Regions from separate parts of the Okibacterium fritillariae genome, predicted to be linked through region 2. Evidence: predicted binding sites of a transcription regulator. Region 2 holds the regulator's gene; the other holds the start of a gene.
The links. Region 2 encodes HrcA, which represses chaperone genes, less so after heat shock. Its sites were predicted from a motif close to TTNGCACTCGNNNNNNNCGAGTGCNAA; they were not measured.

Region 1: groL (chaperonin GroEL) is a predicted target of HrcA. The motif match lies at 3,207-3,233, and genes of this name have one in related genera.

What each region holds. Positions count from the first base shown of each region.
Region 1 covers NZ_CP199917.1:972,198-981,463, forward strand. The annotation lists gene msrB (peptide-methionine (R)-S-oxide reductase MsrB) at 1-57, opposite strand, end outside; gene ACUWEX_RS04645 (DUF2332 family protein) at 139-1,548, shown strand; gene ACUWEX_RS04650 (DUF3263 domain-containing protein) at 1,634-1,921, shown strand; gene ACUWEX_RS04655 (LytR C-terminal domain-containing protein) at 1,984-2,559, shown strand; gene ACUWEX_RS04660 (cold-shock protein) at 2,897-3,100, shown strand; gene groL (chaperonin GroEL) at 3,270-4,889, shown strand; gene ACUWEX_RS04670 (sensor histidine kinase) at 5,217-7,112, opposite strand; gene ACUWEX_RS04675 (response regulator transcription factor) at 7,123-7,812, opposite strand; gene ACUWEX_RS04680 (DNA repair helicase XPB) at 7,909-9,266, opposite strand, start outside.
Region 2 covers NZ_CP199917.1:1,507,512-1,516,777, reverse strand. The annotation lists gene ACUWEX_RS07105 (PhoH family protein) at 1-26, opposite strand, end outside; gene ACUWEX_RS07100 (histidine triad nucleotide-binding protein) at 178-534, opposite strand; gene ACUWEX_RS07095 (16S rRNA (uracil(1498)-N(3))-methyltransferase) at 633-1,364, opposite strand; gene dnaJ (molecular chaperone DnaJ) at 1,376-2,485, opposite strand; gene hrcA (heat-inducible transcriptional repressor HrcA) at 2,596-3,633, opposite strand; gene ACUWEX_RS07080 (DUF4870 domain-containing protein) at 3,782-4,756, shown strand; gene hemW (radical SAM family heme chaperone HemW) at 4,918-6,144, opposite strand; gene ACUWEX_RS07070 (DUF1990 family protein) at 6,144-6,815, opposite strand; gene lepA (translation elongation factor 4) at 6,817-8,667, opposite strand; gene ACUWEX_RS07060 (epimerase) at 8,765-9,266, opposite strand, start outside.

The DNA of each region.
Region 1 (9,266 bases), 540 kb from region 2:
GTCGGCGGGAAGGTTCTCGCGCCACTCGGCGTCGCTCTTGTTTACTTCGTAAGTCATGGTGCCTCCTGCGGTCATAGACAGATCACTCTATTAAACCGGGCGGAGCTGAATATTGTTCCCGCGTGACATGATGCCGGGATGGATCGAACACGCGCCTGGTACGAGCGTTTCGCGCGGCAGGAGGCGGCGGGGCGCTCGCCGCTCTACGTCGCCTGGGCCGAGGGCGTGGCGGCCGACGATGAGGTGCTCGAGTTGCTGGGCGAGTTGCCGCCCGAGAAGCGTCAACCCAATCTGCTGTTCGCGAGCGCCCGGTGGTGTGGGGCCGACGATGGGATGGGTGAGGTGGCGAGCCCGCGGGAGGTGCCGAGCCCGCGCGAGACGGTGAGCTCGCGGGAGAGGGCTAGCGCGGGAGCCACGATCGGTGCCACGGCCGGGGCGAGCTGGGGCGGCGAGGTCGGAGCCGACGTGGGAACACGGGTTGCGGCGGGTGCGGACGCTGACAACGGTGGCACGTCCTACGCGGCCTTTCGCGGATTCGTCGTCTCGAACTGGTCGAGGGTGGCAGAAGAGATGCGCCTCCGGTCTACTCAGACGAACGAGCCGGGCCGCACCGCGAGCATCCTGCCGGTGTTGGCGCAGATCGACGAGGCCGAGGGGCCGCTCGCTCTGATCGATGTGGGGGCGTCGGCCGGGCTGTGTCTCTACCCGGACCGCTACAGCTTCCGATTGACCAACTCGAGCAGCGTCCGGAGCCTCGACGCGGAACCCGGCGCTCAGATGCTCGACCCGGATGACGGCATCGGGCGTCTCGACGCGGAAACCGGCGCTCAGAAGCTCAACCCGGATGACGGTGTCTGGCGTCTCGACCCGGAAGACGGGCTCAGTTCGGTCGTGCTGGAGACGGTGGTCACGGACTCGGCGGGCCGAAACGACGCGGCACTCGACTCGGCTGATCGGGACGAGCACACCAGGGATGCCAGCGAGACGACGGTGCCTGCAGGTCGGGATGCGGCGCAGGGCTCGGCTGAAGCGACCCGAGCGTCGCTTGTGCTGCCGACACGCATGCCGCGCATCGCGTGGCGTGCCGGTATCGATCTCGCGCCGATCGACGTGCGGGACGCCGAAGACATCCGCTGGTTCCTGACGCTCCTGTGGCCCGAAGAAACTGAGCGGCGCTCGCGGATCGAGGCGGCGCTCGAGATCGTGCGCCGCGACCCGCCGCTCCTCGTCACGGGTGACGCCGTGGATGATCTCGCGGCCCTCGTCGCGCAGGTGCCGGCCGGCGCGACCCCGGTCGTCGTCACGGCAGGGGTGCTCGCGTACCTGCCCCCGGCGCGGCGCGAGGAGTTCGCCCGGGAGGTGCGGCGGCTGGGCGTGCGGTGGATCTCGAACGAGGGGGAGCGCGTGCTGCCGGCGGTGGCCGAGCGACTCGCGCGGATCGAGGGGGCAGGGGCTGCGGCATCCGAACCGGGTCGTTTCATCGTGGCCCTCGATGGCGAACCCCTCGCCGTGGCCGGACCACACGGCCAGTGGCTGCGGTTTCTCTGAGCGCTCGTTTCGACAAACGCCGCGAGCGGTGAGCGGGCGCTCAGGTGGCGCTGGATAGTATGGCGCTCGTGAGGAGGCCCGCCTGATGTCGACACAAGCTCAAAACGATGCTCGCACCACCACAGACCGACTCGACGAACTCTCGGCAGCCATCCTCGATTTCGAGAACCGCACGTGGCGCGAGCAGTCCGTCAAGGACGAGGCCATTCGCAACACCTTCTCGCTGAGCCCGGCCCGCTACTATCAGTTGCTGGGCGCACTGCTGGAATCCCCCCTGGCGGTCGCCTACGATCCGTTGCTCGTCAACCGACTCCGCCGCCTGCACGACCGACGCCTCGCCCGTCGCGACGCACGTGCCCGGCGCAGCCTGTGAGACGAGCGGATGTCGCCCGGTGCGACGCCCCTGACCCGACCCAGAGGACCAACGACTAAGCCATGGGACAGAGCTACCCGAAAGACCGGTTCGACGAAGCACCGCGCGACCTCAAACGCGTCGGTGCGCACCGTGCGCCCGCGAAGCGCCGCGGCTGGATCGGGTTCGTGGTCGCCGCCGTCATCACGCTCCTCCTCGTGGCCATCGGTGCCGTAGCCATCAACGTGCTGAGTGACCGCGTGCAGTTCACCGATACGCCCGTCGCCTCGGGCACCGCACCCGCCAGCGAGGTGCCGACCGCCGCGCCCACCATCGACCCGAACGCCGAGATCGTCGTGCTCAACGGCACGAAGACGGCCGGTCTCGCCGCCACGGCCATCTCGCAGCTCAACGCCGCGGGCTGGGAGCAGAGCATCACGCCGAGCAACTCCACCTCGACCGACGTCGAGACCACCATCGTCTACTACCGGGATGCCGCTCAGGAAGGTGTGGCCCGCGGGCTCGCTCAGGCGCTCGGTGGCGCGACCATCCAGTTGCTGACCGAGACCGAGGCGCCGGATGCCGGAGCCGACGGTGAGGCCACCACCATCACGATCGTGCTCGGCACCGACTACACGCCCACGACCACGGCCCCGTAGGGCTCGGTCGCCGGCTTCGTCGTTGCCGTTGAACGTGGCGTGACGACGCCGGCAGAATCTCGCGGACACACGTCGTCATCGGGCCTGAAACTGCCCGCATATTTCGGCAATGTTTAATTCTCGTTGAATTGTTGTACGCAATCGCGATATCGGGTCATTTACCCGTTGACCTGGCGGTCCATTTCATTACTATCTGGAATTGGTCACACATTTTGCGGTCAGTACGCTCCATCCGGATCGGCCTCGATATGCACGATGGCTGCATCCTCACATATGCAGTAGACCCCGCACAGGCACAAGGTTGGTGCGGCAATAACACAGCAACTGGGAGTTACTCATGGCGAACGGGACCGTGAAATGGTTCAACGCTGAAAAAGGTTTCGGCTTCATCACCGTCGACGGAGAGGGACAGGACGTCTTCGTCCACTATTCGGCGATCGACATGTCCGGCTACAAGGTTCTCGAAGAGGGCCAGGCCGTCGTGTTCGAGGTCGGCACCGGGGCAAAGGGCCCGCAGGCGGAGTCGGTGCGCCTCGCCTGAGACCGCATCAACGATCAATCGAGAACGCCGCTCGCGCATCGCGGGCGGCGTTCTTCATTCCCGGTCACGCGGCTTGCACTCGGTGGGGGAGAGTGCCAGAATCGTGTTAGCACTCGATCAACCTGAGTGCTAAATACGTTCATGACGTCCGGGAGGGACGAAAAACACAATGGCTAAGATCATTGCTTTTGACGAAGAGGCCCGCCGCGGCCTCGAGCGTGGCTTGAACACGCTGGCCGACGCCGTCCGAGTCACCCTCGGGCCCCGCGGCCGCAACGTCGTACTCGAGAAGAAGTGGGGCGCCCCCACGATCACCAACGACGGCGTGTCCATCGCCAAGGAGATCGAACTCGACGACCCGTACGAGAAGATCGGCGCCGAGCTGGTCAAAGAGGTCGCCAAGAAGACCGACGACGTTGCCGGTGACGGCACCACGACGTCCGTCGTCCTGGCTCAGGCCCTCGTTCGCGAAGGACTTCGCAACGTGGCCGCCGGTGCCGACCCCATCAGCCTGAAGAAGGGCATCGAGAAGGCCGTCGCCGCCGTCTCGGCCGAGCTCATCTCCGCTGCCAAGGAGATCGAGACCAAGGAAGAGATCGCCGCCACGGCATCCATCTCGGCCGCCGACCCCCAGATCGGTGCGATCATCGCCGAGGCGATCGACAAGGTCGGTAAGGAAGGTGTCGTCACCGTCGAGGAGTCGAACACGTTCGGCACCGAGCTCGAGCTCACCGAGGGTATGCGCTTCGACAAGGGTTACCTGTCGGCCTACTTCGTGACCGACGCCGACCGTCAGGAAGCGGTCTTCGAAGACCCCTACATCCTGATCGCGAACTCGAAGATCTCGAACATCAAGGACCTTCTGCCGATCGTCGACCAGGTCATCCAGTCGGGCAAGCAGCTCCTCATCATCGCCGAGGACGTCGACGGCGAAGCTCTCGCGACGCTCGTCGTCAACAAGATCCGCGGCATCTTCAAGTCGGTTGCCGTCAAGGCTCCCGGCTTCGGTGACCGTCGCAAGGCCCAGCTGCAGGACATCGCCATCCTCACCGGTGGTCAGGTCATCAGCGAAGAGGTCGGCCTCAAGCTCGAGAACGTGACGCTCGACCTGCTGGGTCGCGCTCGCAAGGTCGTCATCACCAAGGACGAGACCACCATCGTCGAGGGTGCCGGCGACGCCGAGCAGATCGCCGGTCGCGTTGCTCAGATCCGTAAAGAGATCGAGAACACCGACAGCGACTACGACCGCGAGAAGCTGCAGGAGCGCCTGGCCAAGCTGGCCGGCGGTGTTGCGGTCATCAAGGCCGGTGCCGCGACCGAGGTCGAGCTCAAGGAGCGCAAGCACCGCATCGAAGACGCCGTTCGCAACGCGAAGGCAGCCGTCGAAGAGGGCATCGTCGCCGGTGGTGGTGTCGCCCTGATTCAGGCCGGCAAGACCGCTTTCGACAAGCTCGACCTCACGGGTGACGAGGCGACCGGTGCCAACATCGTGCGCGTCGCCATCGACGCCCCGCTGAAGCAGATCGCCCTCAACGCGGGCCTCGAGCCCGGCGTCGTGGCCGAGAAGGTTCGCAACCTGCCCGTCGGACACGGCCTCAACGCCGCGACCGGCGAGTACGTCGACATGCTGGCCGCCGGCATCAACGACCCGGTGAAGGTGACCCGTTCGGCTCTGCTGAACGCCGCCTCCATCGCCGGTCTGTTCCTCACCACCGAGGCCGTCGTCGCCGACAAGCCCGAGCGCAACGCTCCGGCCCCGGCCGACCCCACCGGTGGCATGGACTTCTAAGTCCTGCACACACGAGAGGCGTCCTCCTTTGGGAGGGCGCCTCTCGCCGTTGAACCGCACGGCGAGTACGTGCGCGTGAGCACGTTTGCGAAGTCGTGGTCGTAGTCGTAGTCGTGGTCGCAGCCCTGGAGCTGCAGCCGTGGCGGTAGGCGCAGCCGGAGTAGTAGCCGTGGCCGCAGGTGCAGGTGCAGGTGCAGGTGCAGGTGCAGGTGCAGGTGCGGGTGGGGCCCTAGTCCCAGCCGCACCCGCAATTGCAGTCGCAGTCGTAGGGGCAGCCGCAGCGGCAGCCGCGGCCGCTGTTGCTCGCGCGAGCGGGTGGCGTGCGAGCTAGCGGGTGGCGGGGGAGGCGTCGCCGCCGCGCGGAGCGAGCTCAGCGGCGCGCTGGGCGTCGAGGAGCGGCAGGGTGACACGGAACGTCGCTCCGCCGCCCGGGGTCTCGTCGACCGTCACAGTGCCCTCGTGGGCCCGGATGATCGACGACACGATGGCCAGCCCGAGGCCGCTGCCGCCGGTCTCGCGCGTGCGAGAGCTGTCGGCGCGCCAGAAGCGCTCGAAGATCTTCTCGCGGATCTGCGGGGGAACGCCCTCGCCGTGGTCAATGACCGCGATGGTCGCGGTGCCCGTGGCGGGGTTGGCCGAGACGCCGATCTCGATCGGGCTTCCGGGCGGCGTGAACCGCAGCGCGTTGCCGATGAGGTTCGTCACCACCTGTCGGATCTTGTTCTCCTCGGCGTAGACGAGCGCGGGCGTCTCGGGGCGCACACCGTCGAGTCCCTCAGACGCAGCCAGGTCGATGATGTCGTGTTCGTCGGTGTCGCGGCCGACGCCGGGCGCTCCGGAGCGGGGGCGACGTGACCGGAGGCGTGCGAGCGTTGCGCCGGCGTAGGCGATGGGGCCCGTCGCCGCGGCCGGTCCGGTGCCATCCGCGCGCGAGCGCCGCACGAGAGGGGACGTCTGGCCGTCAGTGGACGCACTGGTCGGCGCGCCAGAAGCATCGGGTGCCGTGTCTCCGGTGCGCGCAGCCGCAGCGGCAGCGGCCTGAGGGTCGGTGCCCGCACCCGCGCTGGCACCGGCGGAGGCGAGTGCGCCCGCAGCGGCACCGAGAGCCGGGCCGGAAGACGTGGCCGGGGTGGCGCGCAGCGCGGTCTGAGGCGGGTTGTCGGCGACGACGGTGACCGTGCGATCTTGCGACGCGGCGGATGCATCCATGGCGGCGTCGCGGGCGATCGGGGTGAGGTCGACGACCGTGCGCATGAGCGGCTTCGTCTCGTCGAGGCGCGCGAGCTCGAGCAGGTCTTCGACGAGGCCACCCATGCGGATGGCTTCTTTCTCGATGCGTTCCATGGCCTGGGCGACGTCGTCGGGGGTCTGCAGGGCGCCCATGCGGTAGAGCTCGGCGTAGCCCCGCACGGTGACGAGGGGCGTGCGCAGCTCGTGGCTGGCGTCACCCACGAAGCGGCGCATCTGGCTGATGGTCTTGCTGCGGTCGGAGAACGCCTGGTCGATGCGGTTCAACATGGTGTTGAGCGAGCGGTTCAGGCGGCCGACCTCAGTGTTGGGGGTCGAGACGCTGAGGCGTTGGCTGAAGTCACCCTTGGCGATGGCGGCGGCGGTGCTCTCGACATCCCGCAACGGCTGGAACGTGGATGTCACGAGCAAACGTGTCAGCACGGCCCCGAGAATGATGACCCCGAGGCCCAGGCCGAAGAAGATCGTGAGGTAGGTGGCAACGACATTGTCGGTTTCGCGCATCGACATGGCCACGACGGCGACGCCCGTGCTGCGCCCGTCGTCCCAACGGATGGGGGCAGCCACCGCCGAATAGGTGATCGCCCCGTTGGCGTTGTGCAACTCGAACGGCACCAGGTCGCGCCCGGCCGCCTGTTCGAGGGTGAAGATGGCCGGCGGCACGGGAAGGGTGCTCGACGGCTTGCTGCGCCACGTGTTGCCCACGTATTCGCCGGTCGGGTTGTAGAACGCGACATAGAAGTCGGAGTTCGACCCGTCGAGCACCACGTCGTTGTCGACGAGCCCCGCGATGTATTCGTTCTGTGCCTGCGCCTGCAGCTTGGCGTTGACCTGGTTGGTCAGCGCCGGCTTGAGGATGGCGACCGTGCCGACTCCCGCGAGCAGCAACCCCATGGCGAGGACGATAACGGTGACACCGGTGATCTTGGTGCGCAGCGAAATCGAATTCCACCACTCGGAGAGGGAATCGTTCATTGGGTGCGGATCAGGCCTTACCGGTCTTCAACATGTAGCCGAAGCCACGCTTGGTCTGTATGAGGGGTTCTGACGAGAACTGGTCGAGCTTGCGGCGCAGGTAAGAGATGTAGCTTTCGACGATTCCCGCGTCACCGTTGAAATCGTACTCCCACACGTGGTCGAGGATCTGGGCTTTGCTGAGCACGCGGTTGGGGTTGAGCATGAGGTAGCGCAGCAGCTTGAACTCGGTGGGGCTGAGCTCGATGGCCGTCTCGCCCACGAGCACCTCGTGCGTGTCCTGGTCCATGGTGAGCTCGCCGGCGCGGATGACCGCGTCTTCGTCGGCGTGCATGGTGCGTCGCAGGATGGCCTTGATGCGGGCCACGATCTCGTCGAGGCTGAAGGGCTTGGTGACGTAGTCGTCGCCGCCCACCGTGAGACCCGTGATCTTGTCTTCGGTGTCGTCCTTGGCCGTGAGGAAGAGGATGGGGGCCGTGTAGCCCGAGGAGCGCAGACGCTTGGTGACACCGAAGCCGTTCATATCGGGCAGCATCACGTCGAGGATGATCAGGTCGGGCTCTTCTTCGAGGACGGCCGAGATGGCCTGAGCGCCGTTGCCGACCGCGCGCACCGCGAAACCGGCGAAGCGCAGGCTCGTGGTGAGGAGGTCGCGGATGTTGGGTTCGTCGTCGACGATAAGGATGCGTGGTCCGGTCATGCCCCTAGTATCTGCGTGTTGTCTGCACGTTGTCTGGGAGCGCTGGGGAGGTGCGCAGGGCGCCGGCTCGATGACATCCGAGCGCCCTGCCCCTGCTTACGCCGCGATGCTGTCGGCGTCGAGGATCGTGTAGCTGTAGCCCTGTTCGGCGAGGAACCGCTGACGGTTTTGCGCGAAGTCCTGATCGACCGTGTCGCGGGCAACGAGCGTGTAGAAGTTGGCGGCCAGGCCGGACTCCTTGGGACGCAGCAGACGGCCGAGGCGCTGGGCCTCTTCCTGGCGCGAACCGAACGATCCCGACACCTGGATGGCGACGGTGGCCTCGGGTAGGTCGACCGAGAAGTTCGCGACTTTCGACACGACGAGCACTTGCTCTTCGCCGACGCGGAACGCCTGGAAGAGTCGCTCGCGTTCGTCGACGGGCGTCGAGCCGGTGAGCTGCGGGGCGCCGAGGGCGGTGGCGAGTTCGTCGATCTGGTCGAGATATTGGCCGATGACGAGGATGCGCTCACCCTTGTGCTTCTTCACGAGCTCGCGCACGACATCCAACTTGGCGGGAGCCGTGGCGGCGAGGCGGTAGCGCTCGTCGTCGGCCGCGGCCGCGTAGGTAAGGCGTTCGGACTGCGGCAGGTCGATGCGCACCTCGTAACAGGTGGCGGGGGAGATGTAGCCCTGGGCCTCGATCTCTTTCCACGGCGCGTCGAAACGCTTCGGGCCGATGAGGCTGAATACATCGCCCTCGCGGCCGTCCTCGCGCACGAGCGTGGCGGTGAGGCCGAGGCGGCGACGCGCTTGCAGCTCGGCCGTGAGCTTGAAGACGGGCGCGGGCAGCAGGTGCACCTCGTCGTAGACCACGAGGCCCCAGTCCATGGCGTCGAGCAGGGCCAGGTGCGTGTATTCGCCTTTTCGGCGCGCCGTGAGGATCTGGTAGGTGGCGATGGTGACGGGCTTGACCTCTTTGACCTCGCCCGAGTACTCGCCGATCTCGTCGGCCGTCAGCGTGGTGCGCTTGAGGAGCTCGTCGCGCCACTGGCGGGCCGAGACGGTGTTGGTCACGAGGATGAGCGTGTTGGTCTTGGCCGTGGCCATTGCGCCCGCGCCGACGAGCGTCTTGCCGGCGCCACAGGGCAACACGACGACACCCGAGCCGCCGTCGAAGAAGTTCTGCACGGCCTTGTTCTGGTAGTCCCGCAGGGCCCAGCCGTCTTCCTTCAGGTCGATGACGTGAGGGGTGCCCGGGGTGTAACCCGCGAGGTCTTCGGCGGGCCATCCGAGTTTCACGAGTTCTTGTTTGAGCTGGCCGCGGGCCCAGGGCTCGACGAGGAAGACGCCGGGGGCCGGGTTTCCGATGAGGAGGGGCGCGATGCGTTTGGCGTTGGCGACCTCGGCGATGACGGCCTCGTCGAGCGAACGCAGAATGAGGGCGCCCTCGTCATCCCGCTCGATGTTGAGGC
Region 2 (9,266 bases):
TCCTGTGGGCCGAGCAGGCGCACCATCGCGACGCCGTCGATCGTGAGATGGCGGTCGACGTGGGCTGCGGCAGCGTCGCCGGCCCCCGGGGCCGACACGAGCGATGGATCGACCGACGTGCCGGACGTGCCGGACGTGTTCGGCGCGGCCTGGGCCTCGGCCGAACGGGACGTATCGTCAGAATGTGGCAAGTGAGCCCTCCGAAAGGTCTCCCGCGAGGACGTGGGCGTGCACGTGGAAGACGGTTTGACCGGCGCTTTCGCCGGTGTTGAAGATGAGTCGATAGTCGCCGCCCGCTCGCTCGGCGGCAATGCGTGAGCCGACCGCGACGACTTCGGCCAGGAGGTCGGGCTCGGCCGCCGCCAGCTCGGTGACGTTGCGATATGCCTCGGTTTTGGGAACCACGAGGACGTGCACGGGCGCTTTAGGCGCGATGTCTTCGAACGCGATCACACGATCGGTTTCGGCCACGATCGTGGCCGGGATCTCGCGTGAAACGATGCGGGCGAAGATGGAGCGTTCGGAATCGGACATGGGTCCATTCTAAAGAAACACCGCCGCGCCGAGGCGGTTATCCACAGATCGGTTCGCTCTCAGCGTGGTGCGGCCGCAGGCCGAAGCGACGCCGACCGTCACCAGCGGCCGAGCCGCACATTCAAGACGGCGAGGGCGGCGGGACCGGCCGTCGACGTGCGCAGAACGGTCGACCCGAGACGCACGATGCGAGCACCCGCCGACGCCATCCGGTCGAGTTCCGCCGGCGATACCCCGCCTTCGGGGCCCACGACGATGACGATCTCGCCCTCGGACGGCAGCTCGGTCTCGGCGAGAGTCGTCTCGCCGCGGGGGTCGAGCACGAGCACGAGGGCCCGCGAGGCGCGTTCCGCCAGCTGGGCCGTCGACTGCAGCGCCTCGACCTCGGGCAGCCACGGGCGGATCGACTGCTTGGTCGCCTCGCGCGCGATGGTCTGCCAGCGCTGTCGCCCCTTCTCGGCCTTCTGCGCGTCCCAGCGGGAGATGCTGCGTTCGGCCGACCATGGGACGATCGCGTCGACACCCAGTTCGGTCGCGGCCTGGACGGCTCGCTCGTCGCGGTCGCCCTTGGCCAGGGCCTGCACGAGCACGAGTGCGGGGCTCGCGGCATCCGATCGCTCGGAGTGCTCGACGCGGATGACAACGCTCGACGCACTCGACGACTCGACCGTGCCCGTGGCCAGCAGACCCGCGCCGTTGCCGACGCTGACCGACTCGCTCACGCGGACGCGGTTCACGGTCGCCGCGTGTTTGGCCTCGGCCCCCGTCAATTCGACGGTGTCGCCGACGGGTGCCTCGGTCAGGTCCTCCCGCAGGAACAGGCTGCTCATGTCGCTGCCCGCTAGGCGTTCATGAAGCGGTCGCGCAGCTTCTGGAACAGCCCCTGCTGGAACTGTCCGAGCTTCGGGCCCGACTGCTTGCGGTGCGATGCGAACGACTTGATGAGCTCGCGCTCTTTGTGGTCGAGCTTGGTGGGCGTGACCACGTGGATGCCGACGCGCAGGTCGCCACGCCCCGTGCCGCGCAGCTTGGTGATGCCGCGACCCTTGATGGTGAGCACCTCCGACGACTGCACGCCCGGACGCACCTCGAGGGGCACGTCGCCGTCGAGCGCGGGCACGGTCGTCTCGGTGCCCAGGATGGCGTCGGTCATGGGCACTTCGAGCGTGCACAGCAGGTCGTCGCCGTCGCGGCTGAAGATGTCGTGGTGACGCACCTTCATCTCGAGGTAGAGGTCTCCGTTGGGGCCTCCGGCCTGGCCGATCTCGCCAGAGCCGGGCATCTGCAGGCGCAGGCCCGTGTCGACGCCGGCGGGGATGTCGACGGGAACCGTGCGGCGCGCGCGGACGCGTCCCTGGCCTTGGCAGGTGGCGCAGGGCGCGGGGATGACGGTGCCGTAACCGCGGCAGGTGCCGCAGGGCGCCGACGTGACGACGTTGCCGAGCAGCGACCGCACCTGGCGCTGGATCTGGCCGGAGCCGTGGCAGATGTCGCAGGTGACGGGAGAGGTGCCGGGCTGGCAGCACGAGCCCTGGCAGGTCTCGCAGAGCACGGCTGTGTCGACCTCGAGGTCGCGATGCGTGCCGAAGATGACCTCGCCGAGGTCGAGCTCCACGCGCAGCAGGGCGTCCTGGCCGCGCTCCTGGCGCGACTTCGGGCCGCGCTGTTGGCCGCCACCGCCGAAGAACGTGTCGAAGATGTCGCCGAATCCGCCGAAGCCGCCCGCGCCACCGAAACCTGAGCCGCCCTGGTCGCCGAGGTCGTAGCGCTCGCGCTGCTGCGGGTCGCTCAGCACTTCGTAGGCGTGCGTGACATCTTTGAACCGCTCGGAGGCCTCGGCCGCCGGGTTCACATCGGGGTGCAGCTCACGGGCGAGCCGGCGGTATGCCTTCTTGATCTCGTCGGGGGAAGCGTCGCGCGACACGCCTAGTACGTCGTAGTGGTCAGCCACCGAAGGCCTTTCGTCGATCCCGGTCGGAGGATGACTCCGGGCCGGGAAATGTTCAGAGGGTAATGAGGTCGAGACATGGTGCAGAAGGTGTGGAGCGGAAAGATGAGGGGTCAGCCGTCGCCGAGTTGCCGGGACAGATAACGGGCCACCGCGCGAACGGCGGCGATGTTGTTGGAGTAGTCCATTCTCGTCGGTCCGAGAACGCCGAGGCGCGAGAGTTCGCCCGCAGAGGAACGGTAGTTGCTCGTGACGATAGAAGTCTGTGACAGACCGAACGACGCATTCTCCTGGCCGATGCGCGCGATGACACTCGATGACGCCAAGCCGGAAGGGTCGGCCTGCAGCTCGCCGAAGAGGCGCAACAGGATGACCTGCTGCTCGAGCGCCTCGAGCACGGGATAGATGCTCCCCGAAAAGTCTTCCTCGGTGCGGGCCAGGTTGGCGGCTCCCGCCATGACGAGCCGGTCCTGGCGATAGGCCGAGAGCTGGTCGATGAGGGCGGCGACGATGGATGCGATGAGTGGGGCCTCGTCGGGTCGGGCATCGTTGGCGAGGCGCTCGAGTGCTGCACCGGCATCCGCCACACCGATGCCCACGGCTGCCTGGTTGAAGCGGTGTTTGAGCGACTCGACATCGGTCTCGAGTGTGACCAGCGGGGACTCGACGACCCGCTGCTCGACCCGACCGTTGTCGGTGATGAGCACGACGAGCAGGCGGTGGTCCGCGAGGAAGACGAGCTCGATGTGTCGCACCTGGGCCCGGGCGAACGACGGGTATTGCACGATGGCGACCTGGTTGGTGAGCTGAGCGAGCAGACGCACGGTGCGCGACAACACGTCATCGAGCCCGACCGATTGCCCGAGGAACGCCTCGATGGCCTCACGCTGGGCGGCCGAGAGCGGGCGACGATCGGCGAGCTGGTCGACGAAGAGGCGGTAGCCCTTGTCGGTCGGCACCCGGCCAGAAGAGGTGTGCGGCGCGACGATCAATTCTTCGTCTTCGAGCTGCGCCATATCGTTGCGGATGGTGGCCGCCGAGACGCCGAACGAGTGGCGCTCGACGATGGCTTTGGAGCCCACCGGCTCGCGGCTGGCGACATAATCTTGCACGATGGCACGGAGGACTTCGAGACCGCGATCGGATGGCATCGGCTACTCCCCTCGGTGTCGGCAGTGTCGCTCGGCCGCATCAGGCGGCCGGTCGGTTGGCACTCGTTTACTCGGAGTGCCAATTCTACCTCCGTAACCTCGGCTCGGCCAATTGCCGCACGGCACCGCGAGGCGCTACTTTGAGGGCATGACTGATGCACACGGGCAAGACCCGGCCGAGAAGAAACCCGACGACGCGTCGAACGGCGCGCCGGTGCCACCGATCGACGGCAGCGCAGCGGGCCACCAGCCGGCGCAGCCCGAGGCCGCCTCACCGTATGGCCAGCCGCAGCAGCCCTCGCAGCCGCAGGCGCCCGAGCAGCCCCACGCACCCGAGCAGCCGCAGGCACCGGGTTCGCCCTACGGCCAGCAGCCCGGACAGCCGCCCTTCGGCGCACCCGCTGGGCAGTCGCAGCCCGGCCAGTTCGGTCAGCCCCCGCAGGGCGCTCCTCACAGCCAGCAGCCTCCGCAGCAGCCGTTCGGTGCGCCGAACGGTCAGCCTCAGGGACAGCCGGGGCACTACGGCCAGCCCCAGGGTCAGCCCGGTCAGAACGGTCAGTACGGCCAGTACGGCCAGCCTCAGGGACAGCCGGGACAGTACGGTCAGCCTCAGGGCCAGCCCGGGCAGTACGGCCAGCAGGGCCAGCCGCCTTACGGCCAGCAGCCCGGTCAGCCCTACGGCCAGCCCGGCCAGCATGGTGGCCCCGGCGGCCCCGTTCCTCCGCAGTTCGGCGGACAGCCCGGGTATGGCCCCCAGCCCCTCTCCCCCGCGGACGACAAGCTATGGGCCAGCCTCTCGCACTTCCTCGGCGTGCTGTGGCTACTGCCGTCGCTCATCATCTTCCTGGTCTTCAAAGACCGCGGCCCCCGCGTGCGCGAAGAGTCCAAGGAAGCGCTGAACTGGCAGATCACGTTCCTGATCGGCTACATCGCCCTGTCGATCGTGATCGGCATCATCCAGGCCATCCTCTACTCGACGGGTGCCTACGGCATTGCGGGCATCTTCGGCCTGCTGCAGGGCGCGCTCTACGTCGTCAACCTGGTCTTCTCGATCATCGGCGGCGTGCGCGTGACTCAGGGCGGCAGCTACCGTTACCCGTTCTCGCTGCGTCTCATCAAGTAGCGCGACACTCGCATCACGACAGAAGGGCCGTCCCACTCGGGGCGGCCCTTCTGTCGTGGGCGCACACTCGGTCATGGGCGCACACTCGGTCGTATGCGCGCACTCGCTCGTCGTCGCGCACTCGGGCGCCACACGGCGCTCGCGCGGGAGCCAAGCTTCGCTCAGTAGTCGGTCAAACGCCTGACGACCGCATCGGCCATGAGGCGGCCGGGACGCGTGAGCACGAGGTGTCCGCGCAGGGCGGCCGCGGCATCCACGAAACCGTCGGCGATGAGCCCGGCAACGGCCACACGGCCCTCGGGCGCGAGCGAGCGGATGTCGAGCCCGTCGGCGATGCGCACGCCCAACATGATGCGTTCCATCTCTTGCACGTCGCTGTCGAGGGTCTCGCGCCCGGCGGCAGGTGAGGCACCCTCGGCCATGCGCCCCGCATAGGCGGCAGGATGCTTCACGTTCCACCAGCGCACGCCACCCACGTGCGAGTGCGCCCCGGGCCCGATGCCCCACCAATCGGCACCCGTCCAGTAGGAGAGGTTGTGGCGCGAGCGGGTGTCGTGGCCCGTGGACCAGTTGCTCACCTCATACCAGCCGTAGCCGGCATCCTGGAAGCGCTTGTCGGCGAGATCGTACATATCGGCCTGCAGGTCTTCGTCGGGCTCGGCGACCTGGCCCGACCGGATCTGGCGTGCCAGTTTGGTGCCCGGCTCGACGATGAGCGAGTAGGCCGAGATGTGGTCGGGTCGGGTAGCGAGGGCCTGGTCGATCGATCGTTCCCAATCGGCGAGCGTCTCGCCGGGGGTGCCATAGATGAGGTCGACCGACACCTGCAGGCCCACCTCGCGGGCCCAGGCCACGACGAGGGGAACGCGCTCGGGGTCGTGCGTGCGCTCGAGGGTGGCGAGCACGTGGGGCACGGCCGATTGCATGCCGAAGGACACGCGCGTGAAGCCCGCCTCCTTCAGGGTGGCCAAGTAGTCGCGGTCGACCGAATCGGGGTTGGCCTCGGTGGTGACCTCGGCGCCGGGCGCAAAGCCGTGCTCGTCGCGCACGGCGGCGAGCATCATGGCCAGGTCAACCGCCGGCAGGAGGGTCGGGGTTCCGCCGCCGAAGAAAACCGTCGAGACGGGTCGAGGGGCGACGCCCGATTCGCGCAACACGTGAGCCGACAAGCGCACCTCGTCGGCTGCCTGGCCCGCGTAGTCGGTGCGTTTCGCCCCGCGCAGCTCGTCGGACGTGTAGGTGTTGAAGTCGCAATAGCCGCAGCGCACACGGCAGAACGGCACGTGCAGGTACATACCGAAGGGCCGGTCGCCCGAGCCGGCCGCGGCCGAGACCGGCAGCAGTCCGTCGGCGGGAGCCGGGTCGCCGAGAGGCAACGCTCCGGCCACTAGGAACCCTGGGCGGACGCGGGCGGCGCCGAGGGGAACGCCGGCGAAAGTGCGCGCAGGTAGGCCTGCGTCAGGCGCTTGCGGCGGCGGCGGTCGAGCACGGGCAGCAGGCGGTAGGTCAGCGTGAGCGGGCGCGTGAAGGCGCGCACCGTGAACCAGACCGAGTCGTCGTCGCGGTGCTCGAGCTGGAACGACTCCTCACCCGAGATGGGGTGCGCGTCGACGGTTCCGTAGGCGAAAGCGACGCGCGTCGGCTCCTCGACCACATAGACGACACGGATGCGGGCGTCGACGTGTGCGCCGTCGACACTGCCGCGCAGATGCGCCGTCGTGCCCGCGGCGATGTAGGGCGAACCATCCGACCCGAAACGTTTCTCGCTGGCCGCGTGGATGGGCTCGAGCGCCGAACCGTCTTCGGCGAAACGGATGCCGCCGTACTGCGCACCCTCGTCGACGTGGATGTCGCTGACCGTGATGCCCGAGGCGTGCTGCACGCCCCACGTGAGTAGCTGAGCCGCGGCCGTGTGGAAACGCTGCTCGCCGCTGCCGAGCCGGATGGACGACTCGCTCGGCACGAAACCTTCGGGCGGGTACTGCATCAGATCGGGAGCTTGAGTGGCGCCGACGGCCGCGTAATTCACGGGCAGGTCGACGAAGTTGCTGCGACGCACGCTACTTCTTCTCCTTGCCTTCGGTGTCACCCGACAGGGCGGCGATGAACGCCTCCTGCGGAACCTCCACCTTGCCCACCATCTTCATGCGCTTCTTGCCCTCTTTCTGCTTCTCGAGCAGCTTGCGCTTGCGGGTGATGTCACCGCCGTAGCACTTGGCGAGGACATCCTTGCGCATGGCACGGATGGACTCGCGGGCGATGATGCGGGCACCGATGGCGGCCTGGATGGGCACCTCGAACTGCTGGCGCGGGATGAGCTTCTTGAGACGCTCGGTCATGAGCACGCCATAGGCGTAGGCCTTCTCACGGTGCACGATGGCGCTGAACGCGTCGACCTGCTCACCCTGCAACAGGATGTCGACCTTCACCAGGTCGGCCTCTTGCTCGCCCATGGGCTCGTAGTCGAGCGAGGCATAGCCCTGCGTACGGCTCTTCAGGTGGTCGAAGAAGTCGAACACGATCTCGCCGAGCGGCATGCTGTAACGCAGCTCGACGCGGTCTTCGCCGAGGTACTCCATGCCGAGCAGGGTGCCACGGCGCGACTGGCAGAGTTCCATGATCGTGCCGACGTAGTCCTTGGGCGCCAGAATGGCGGCGCGCACGACGGGCTCGGACACGGCCTGGATCTTGCCGGTCGGGAACTCGGACGGGTTCGTGACCGTGACGGTCTTCTTGTCTTCGGTGCGCACCTCATAGATGACGGAGGGCGCCGTGGTGATGAGGTCGAGGCCGAATTCGCGCTCGAGGCGCTCGGTGATGATCTCGAGGTGCAGCAGGCCGAGGAACCCGCAGCGGAAACCGAAGCCCAGGGCCACGGATGTCTCGGGCTCGTAGTTGAGCGAGGCATCCGACAGCTTGAGCTTGTCGAGCGCTTCGCGCAGGTCGGGGTAGTCGCCGCCGTCGATCGGGTAGAGACCGGAGAAGACCATGGGCTTTGGGTCGGTGTAGCCCGGAAGCGCATCGGTTGCGGGGCTCTTGAGCGTGGTGACCGTGTCGCCCACCTTGGAGAGACGCACGTCTTTTACGCCCGTGATCAGGTAGCCGACCTCGCCGACGCCCAGGCCCTTGGACGGGATGGGCTCGGGGCTCGAGACGCCGATCTCGAGCAGCTCGTGCGTGGAGCGCGTGGACATCATCTGGATGCGCTCGCGCGGCGACAGGCTGCCGTCGATCATGCGCACGTAGGTGACGACGCCACGGTAGCTGTCGTAGACCGAGTCGAAGATCATGGCGCGCGTGGGCGCGTTGGCGTCGCCCTTCGGGGCCGGGATGCGCTCGACGACGCGGTCGAGCAGGTCTTCGACGCCCATGCCGGTCTTGCCCGAGACGCGCAGCACGTCGGCCGGGTCTCCGCCGATGAGGCTCGCCAGCTCGGCGGCATACTTGTCGGGGTCGGCGGCCGGCAGGTCGATCTTGTTGAGCACCGGGATGATCTCGAGGTCGTTCTCGAGGGCCAGGTAGAGGTTGGCGAGGGTCTGCGCCTCGATGCCCTGTGCGGCGTCGACCAAGAGGATGGCGCCCTCACACGCCGCCAGCGACCGCGAGACCTCGTAGCTGAAGTCGACGTGACCGGGGGTGTCGATCATGTTCAACGCGAACGTGTCGGCGCCCTGCGACCAGGGCATGCGCACGGCCTGGCTCTTGATCGTGATGCCGCGCTCGCGCTCGATGTCCATGCGGTCGAGGTATTGGGCGCGCATGTCGCGGTCGGACACGACGCCCGTCATCTGCAGCATGCGGTCGGCCAGGGTGGACTTGCCGTGGTCGATGTGGGCGATGATGCAGAAGTTCCGGATGAAAGCCGGATCAGTGGCAGAGGGCTCCTGCGCGCGGAGGGCTTTGGGACTCACGACATCCTCACGGGAAGTAGAACAGATGGACGAACCCCCATTGTCCCACGAGTGGGCGTGGGATGCCGTCGCCCGGTGACGTGGGCGGCGTCGACGGTCAGTCGGTGCCGACGATGTCGAGCACGGCGGCGTCGAGATCGGGCTGTTCGAACACGTAGCCGGCCTCGGTCAAACGCTCGGGCAACACCCACCGGCTCTTCAACAGCAGCTCGGATTCGGTGCGGATGGCCGAGGCGCCGAGCTCGGTCATCCAGCGGAAGAGCGGCAGCCCGAGCGGCATTTTGACGGCGCGGCGGATGATGCGCATGAGCGTGCGGTTATCGACGGGATGCGGCGACACCACGTTGACGGGCCCGTCGAGCTCGTCGTGCTCGATGAGGAAACGGATGCTGCGCTCGACGTCGCGCACGTGCACCCACGAGAACATCTGGCGGCCGTGCGTGGCGCGGCGCTCGTGGTAGACCCCGGAGGCGCGGCGGCCGGGCGTGCCGAACCAGCGACCGTCGTACTGCGGCCCACCGAAACCCGCGCGGGCGAGCGCGATGAGCGGGACGAGCGCCGAGCCGTGCCCCAGGACGATGGCCATGCGCAGCGCGACG